One region of the Clostridioides sp. LIBA-6622 genome, then DNA from elsewhere that is predicted to be linked to it. Evidence: riboswitches for the same ligand, from Rfam matches in the RefSeq annotation. Region 1 holds a riboswitch; the other holds the start of a gene.

Region 1 (4,100 bases):
TCTGCTGCATATTCAATATGGTCTATAGTACCACCTTTTAGGTATGCTACTGCCGCTGCTGCCATAGAACAAGCTGCACCAACTTCACCCTGACAACCTACCTCTGCACCAGATATTGAGGCATTAGTCTTTATTATATTACCTATTATCCCAGCTACAAGTAATGCTTCAATAATTTTTTGGTCATCATACTTATAGAAATCTTGCATTGCAAAGAATATTCCTGGTATTACACCAGCAGAACCACAAGTTGGAGCTGTAACTATTATATTACCAGAAGCATTTTGCTCTGAAGCTGCTAGTGCATATGCATATACAAGTGTTGAGAAGTTTTTATCTTTTTGATATGCATTATAAAATGTACTTGCTCTTCTTTTTAATAGTAATTTACCTGGTATTATTTCATCTGTACTTAGTCCATCATCAATAGATTTTCTCATAGCATCTTTTATAGTTTTTATATAATCTTTTATGTCTTCTGGTTCACATTCCAACACAAAATCTACTAAAGTCTTATTATTTTCCTTACACCATTTTACTATTTCATCCATAGTATCTAAGTGGTATATACTATTACTTTTATTATTTCTTTGACCTTCTTCTGCTATAGTTCCTCCTCCAACAGAATATACAGTCCATTCAGCTGTTACATTTCCATCCTTATCTAAAGCTTCAAACTTCATCCCATTTGGGTGAAAGTCTTTTATAATATCTTCTTCCCAAACAATTTCAACTTTTTTTGGTGATATAGTTTTTTCAATTATATAGTCAGTTAAATGCCCTTTACCCGTAGCTGCCAAACTACCATATAATATTGCTCTAAAACTTTCTGCATTTGGGTTTTCATTTTTAAATCTTTCTGCTGCTCTTTGTGGTCCCATAGTATGAGAACTTGAAGGCCCACTTCCTATTTTAAAAAGTTCCTTTAAAGTATCCATATTATTCCTCCTAAATTTACGGTATTATTGCTTATTATTAGATTTTACGCACATATTTATTATAACCTAAATATATTAATTATTAGTTATTAAATTCGCATAAAATTTATTTTTTATTTCCATTTTGGTATATTTTATTAAATTAATATGCATATTTTGAGAATAAAACATTTATTTCAAATTTTTGTAATATTAATATAATATAAATATCTTATTTAAACAGTTAAGATATTAACTATACCTATTAAAATTAATTAATTTGTACTATAATTATTATTGTACTTAAAAAATTAAATTTAGATAAAAAAGGAGATTTGATTATATGTTATTTAAAGGTTCTGCTGTTGCTTTAGTTACCCCATTTACAGAGGATAATAATGTCAACTTCGAAAAATTAGGTGAATTAATCGAATACCACATTGAGAATGACACAGATGCACTAGTTGTTTGTGGAACAACAGGTGAGGCAACTACTATGAGTGAATCTGAAATTTTTGCTGTAATAAAATATACAGTTGAAAAAGTTAACAAAAGAATACCTGTCATTGCAGGTACTGGTTCAAACAATACTATGTTGTCTGTTCATATGAGTCAAGAAGCTGAAAAATTAGGAGTGGATGGTCTTTTAATAATAACTCCTTACTATAATAAGACTAATGAAAAAGGTCTTAAACTTCACTTTGAAACAATAGCAAATAGTGTTAAGTTACCAATTATTTTATACAATGTACCTGGAAGAACTAAAGTAAACATAAAGCCAACTGTTGTGGCTGAACTTGCTAAAATAGATAATATAGTTGCTGTAAAGGAAGCAAGTGGAGATTTGGCTCAAGTTGCGGAAATAGCTAAATTAGTACCTAAAGACTTTGCTATATACTCCGGTAATGATGATACCATACTACCATTATTATCATTAGGTGGAAGTGGTGTTATCTCTGTACTTGCTAACATCTGTCCTAAGGAAACACATGACTTAGTAACTAAATTCTTTAAAGGTGATATTGAAGGCTCAAAAAAATTACAACTTGATATGGATGCTTTAATTGCTGCCTTATTTATAGAAGTAAATCCAGTACCAGTTAAAACTGCCATGAATATTTTAGGTTTTAATGTTGGAGATTTAAGACTTCCTCTAGCTGAAATGGAGGAAACTAATCTTAATGTATTAAAACAAGAATTGACAAATTCTGGATTTAAATTTTAGCAATATTTATATAAATAAGTTGATTTTTTCTTAAATATGTATTATTATTAGAATAATCAAATTTTAATATCCTATTAACCTAGGGTAGAGGTAGCTGTAACTAAGAGTATCCAATAGTAGCTGGCAGGCGTTAATGATTGGAAAAAGGATTTACAGCCGAAGAAAATATTTCTTGCAATTATATTTTCTGGGATTACACATAATATGTGTAATACTGTCACTTATATTATAAGTGATGAGCTACAGGGTTTACTTTGAGTGATAAATTAGACGTACAAAGTATACCTTTGTACGTTTTTTGTATATAATTAAAGTTGTTAATATAATATTAAAGTTTTTAGATATAAAAAAATATTAACATATCTTACTTGTATAACTAAAATCAAATAAAACAATGTTTTAATAATTTAAAATTGGGGTGAATTTATATGAAAAAAGTAAACGTGGCGATAGTTGGTGCTACTGGAATGGTAGGTAGAACATTTTTAAAAGTATTAGAAGAAAGAAATTTTCCAATAGAAAATCTATTTTTATTCTCTTCTTCTAAATCAGCTGGTTCTAAAGTAACATTTTGTGGTAAAGAATATATAGTAGAAGAATTAAAGGAAACTTCATTTACTGATAGAGGTATACAAATAGCATTATTCTCTGCTGGAGGAAGTATTAGTGAGAAGTATGCTCCAATAGCAGCATCAAATGGAATCTTAGTAGTAGATAATTCTAGTCACTGGAGAATGGACCCAGATGTTCCTTTAGTAGTTCCTGAAGTAAATCCTGAAGCAATAAAAGAACATAAGGGCATAATAGCTAATCCTAACTGCTCTACTATACAAGCTATGGTTCCTCTTAAGCCACTTGATGATAAGTACAAAATTAAGAGAGTTGTATACTCTACTTACCAAGCTGTATCTGGTTCTGGTGTTAAAGGTGTTGAAGATTTAGAGAAAGGAATGAACGGTAATCCTACTGGATTCTACCCTCATCAAATATCTTACAATTGTCTTCCTCATATAGATTCATTTACTGAAAATGGATATACTAAGGAAGAAATGAAAATGGTAAATGAAACTATGAAAATACTTGGTAACTACGACTTAAAAATAACTGCAACTACTGTAAGAGTTCCAGTAAGAAATGGTCATAGTGAATCTATAAATGTTGAATTTAATAATCCATTTGAATTAGAAGATTTAGTGAAAACACTTGAAGAAGCTCCAGGTGTTGTAGTAGTTGATAATCCTGCTAAAAATGAATATCCAACTGCTGTAGAATTTGACAATAGAGATGAAGTATTTGTCGGAAGAATAAGAAGAGACTTCAGTGTTGACAATGGTGTAAATCTTTGGGTTGTAGCTGACAATATCAGAAAAGGTGCTGCAACTAATGCAATTCAAATAGCTGAAATGGCTTTATCATACGATTTAGTATAATATACAAACTTGTATAAATATATAATTTTGTAAAATATTAATAATAACACAAAAATAAGCATTAGAAGTAACTGTAATATAAAACACAAAAATAAAAAAGAGGGGATTGATTTTATATGATATTTAAAGGTTCTGCTGTTGCTCTAGTTACACCATTTACAAAGGATAACAAAGTTGATTTTGACAAATTAGGTGAATTGGTTGAGTACCAGATAGCTAATGGTACTGATGCTATAGTATCTTGTGGTACTACTGGTGAAGCTAATACTATGACTGATGAAGAACAACTTGCTACTATTAAGTATGTTGTAGAAAAAGTTAATAAAAGAGTTCCTGTTATAGCTGGAAGTGGTTCTAATGATACTATGCACTCAGTTAATCTAAGCCAGGAAGCTGAAAAATTAGGAGTAGATGCTCTATTAATCATAACTCCTTATTACAATAAAGCTAATAAAGCTGGGCTTAAACGTCACTTTGAAACAATAGCTAACAGTGTCAAACTTCCAATTATACTTTACAATGTCCCTG
Region 2 (4,100 bases), 2.0 Mb from region 1:
TAACTTTTATACGTATATGTTATATATTAATGTAAAATAATATATTTATTTAATTTATTATTAGCATGTCATATAAAACACTAAAAGTAAAGTTATATTGTAATTTACTATATTATGTTAAAGATATATTTATACATACAATAGAATCGTTTGCAACTTTATCTTTGTGAAAAATAAGATTTTTTCTCATTAACAAATTTATATTTATACACACTTTTAAACAGCAAAAAAGCATTAAATATGCTTTCAGGTTATCGACATGGGACTGTCAATATCCTTTTTCAACTAGTTATGTTATAATACAAATAACATTTATTCAGATAATGTGAATGATAGTGTAATATAAAATACAGGAGGAATTTTAATGCTGGCAACGCATATATATTTTAACGGAAATTGTAAGGAGGCGATAGAGTTATATAAGAACACTCTATATGCTGATGTTAAAACACTCATTGAAGATTCCAATTCAAATCTTGTTGTTCATGCAGAACTGACAATTCATGATGAATTGCTCATACTAAATGATTTTGGCAATAGTGATGGAGTTTCAAGGTCTGGAGGATATCAGTTATGCCTCCAATTTGATAACGAAGATGAGCTAAAAAGAGCTTATTCAAACATGGAGTTTGAAAGTATTACAATTAACCCAATACAATCCACAGATTACAGTCCATGCACTGTAAGATTTGAAGATAGATTTGGTGTAAGGTGGGCATTTTGGGTATAGACAATTGTATATTACATGTATCTTCTAATTTGAAAACACTCAATGTGCTTTTATATTTGATTTATTTATCAAAAAATAAAAACGGGATAGCCCACTCCGAAAGCCAGCAACCCCAGTTTTTTTCAGCACAACTAAGTACTGTATAATGCGGATGAAGGGAGTCGAACCCCCACGCCAATGGCGCTAGATCCTAAGTCTAGTGCGTCTGCCAATTCCGCCACATCCGCTTATCACTCTTTTATTTTACTATATTTCGCTATTATTTTCAATAACTTTTTAATATTATCTAAAAACTAACAAAACAATGATAATAAAAGGTGAAATTTATTTATATCCTTATTCTGCAAGTTCTATCTCTGCTTCATCAACTCTCTTACCAATTATTTGAATACCAACAAACACAGCCACTATAGCCAATGGTAACACTATATATATTGGCAGTCCAAAGCCAGCTGGTATATATCCAAATACAATAGTGATTACTGCTGTAAATATAGCATATGGCATTTGAGTATTAACATGGTCTATATGATTACAGCCAGCTCCCATTGAAGAAAGTATTGTTGTATCTGAAATTGGAGAACAATGGTCTCCAAATATTGCACCTGTTAAAACTGCACTTGTACTTACTATTACATAAGACATATCAGGATTTAGTGAGTATGCTAGTGGTATTGCAAGTGGCATAAGTATACCCATTGTTCCATAAGCTGTTCCAGTAGCAAAAGATATTATTGCTCCTAAACCAAATATTAAACTTGGCAATAAGAATGGAGGTAATGAACCTGATAATAAGTGTATTAAAAACTTAGCTGTACCTAATTCTTTTATTACTGAACTTAATGACCATGCAAGTATTAATATTACACCAGTGATTACTAAGCTTTTCATTCCATCTATCCAAACATCAATTGCTTCTGACACTGTAAAAATCTTTTTAACTATAGCCATTATAATAGCAACTAAACTTGCAACAAGTGCAGATTGGAATAATGCTCTAGATGCATCAGATGCACTAAAAGCTTCTTTTATTGCCTCAAAAGAATATGGTGAATTTGTAAATAATTGTATTAAAGCTTTATCTTCACCACCCATTATAGATGTATATCCACTGTAATAGAATGATGCTAGAGCAACTACTATTAATGTCCCTATTGGAATTATAGCATTCCACACACTCAATTTTACTCCATTTTTTGGAGCTAAATCATCTAATTCTTCTACACCTTCATCAAGGTCTGTACCAACTTTTCTGCTTCTAGATTTTATCTCTGCTTTTCTCATTGGTCCAAATTCTTTTAATAATAATGCTGATATTACAATAAATGCTAATATTAATATATTATAAAATCTAAATGGTATTGTATTTAAAAATATACCAAACGCATCAACATCCACACTTATACTTTCAAAAGCATCATGTATTAAACCAACTTCAAGACCTATCCATGTAGATATTATAGCTAATCCAGCAACTGGTGCTGCTGTAGCATCTATTATAAAGGACAATTTTTCTCTTGATATTTTCATTTTATCTGCAACAGGTCTCATCATAGGCCCTACTATTAACGAATTGGCATAATCATCAAAGAATACTAAAAGACCCAAAAACCATGTTATAATTTGTGTACCTTTTGCTGATTTTGCTCTTTTGGCAAGTGCTTCAGCTATAGCCTTAGCTCCTCCCATTTTTGCAACAAGATTTATCACTCCTCCAATTGCTAGAACTTGTAGTATTATACCTGCATTCCACGGGTCTGATAACGATACCAAAGCTCTATCAACTAAATCTAAAAATGCTTGTATAAATGTAGCAAACACATTTATCCCACTAGCTTTAATTATAAAGCTACCAGAAAGAATCCCTATAAGTAAAGAAATTATTACGTTTTTAGTTATAAATGCAAGTATTATAGCAACTAATGGTGGTATTAAAGTTAAGATTCCAAATTTTTCTGCATTCGCTAGTGCAATAGTGTCTATATCTTCCTCCGCAAAAACCATTACTGTTGACATTATAAACATAATTGTCGTCAGAAAAATAATATTAATTTTTTTGTTTTTCATATAAATCTCCCTCTCTTTTTTTGTTTTGTGAATTATACAGGGTATTTGATAAAATAAAAAAAGCCTTAAGTGCTAAACACTCAAGGCTTGAAAATTACAATACATCAATGATATTAAAAATAAATATAATATAATTCCTTAAATGATAGCTCACCACAAATAAACCTGTGACAGTTGTACACATTTTCTATGTACCCCCAGCAATATAATCTTAAAGCATTGATTATAAAACTTCGGCAATATCTCCTTTCCTAATAAATCTCTGTGCTTAACTCATTATTAGTACTGATAGATTATTGCGCCTCTACCCTTCTATTCACTTTTATTAAGTATATTTTGAGTATATATTATTTATTTAAACTTTGCAAGGCAGTTTTTAAAATTCCTTTTTATTTTTTATATAAAATACCATATTTTTCTGATTATATTTAATATACATTTCTACTAATATATGATTATCTTCTAATTTAAAGGACTTTTTATATTATTGTCGAATTATAAAATTAATTGTACTAAGAATAACAAAAAAATTTTATCAATTATATGGAGGAATTACTTTAATGTTACTAATTTACAATGAAAAGACAAACCCTTACTTCAATTTAGCAATGGAAGAATATCTTCTAAAAAATTTTGACGAAGACTTATTTATTTTATGGAGGAATGAACCTTCTATAATTGTTGGAAAAAACCAAAATACACTTTCTGAAATAAATTTAGAATATATAAAAGAAAATTCTATACCTGTTGTTAGAAGACAATCTGGTGGTGGAGCTGTATTTCATGATTTAGGAAATATAAATTTTACATTTATAGCCTGCAATAATAATAGCTTTAGTGATTTCAGAAGATTCACTCAACCAATAATAGATTTACTTAAAACATTAGATGTAAATGCTGAATTTTCTGGAAGAAATGACCTTCTTATAGATGGCAAGAAGTTTTCTGGAAATGCTCAATACAACTACAAAAATAAGGTAATGCATCATGGTACACTGCTATTTTCATCTGAAATAAATGACCTTTCAAAAGCTCTAAAAGTAAAACCTATAAAATTTGAAGGAAAGGGCATAAAATCTGTAAAATCTCGTGTAACTAATATAAGTGAACATCTACAATCTAAAATGGATATTCTAGAATTTAAGAGTGCAATAATGAATTATCTTTCTAAGACTAATACTGATAATACTAACTATTATTTAAGTGAATATGACATCGAGCAAATAGAGAGACTTACTAAGTTAAAATATGAAACATGGGACTGGAACTTTGGTAATTCACCAAAATATACTCTTTCAAATGA

Evidence for each region. A riboswitch is a leader RNA that binds a small molecule or an ion and turns the genes downstream of it on or off. The one in region 1 is predicted to bind lysine.
Region 2: it holds a riboswitch for lysine, as region 1 does, so the genes downstream of both, ACTG47_RS08340 (Na+/H+ antiporter NhaC family protein) here and ACTG47_RS17400 (aspartate-semialdehyde dehydrogenase) in region 1, are expected to answer to the same signal.

The regions. Positions count from the first base shown of each region.
Region 1 is NZ_CP196998.1:3,722,821-3,726,920, forward strand. Features, by position in the region: gene ACTG47_RS17390 (L-serine ammonia-lyase) at 1-938, opposite strand, end outside; gene dapA (4-hydroxy-tetrahydrodipicolinate synthase) at 1,261-2,142, shown strand; lysine riboswitch at 2,220-2,393, shown strand; gene ACTG47_RS17400 (aspartate-semialdehyde dehydrogenase) at 2,571-3,572, shown strand; gene dapA (4-hydroxy-tetrahydrodipicolinate synthase) at 3,689-4,100, shown strand, end outside.
Region 2 is NZ_CP196998.1:1,751,536-1,755,635, reverse strand. Features, by position in the region: gene ACTG47_RS08350 (VOC family protein) at 365-730, shown strand; tRNA gene ACTG47_RS08345 (tRNA-Leu) at 877-957, opposite strand; gene ACTG47_RS08340 (Na+/H+ antiporter NhaC family protein) at 1,067-2,797, opposite strand; lysine riboswitch at 2,936-3,112, opposite strand; gene lplA (lipoate--protein ligase) at 3,358-4,100, shown strand, end outside.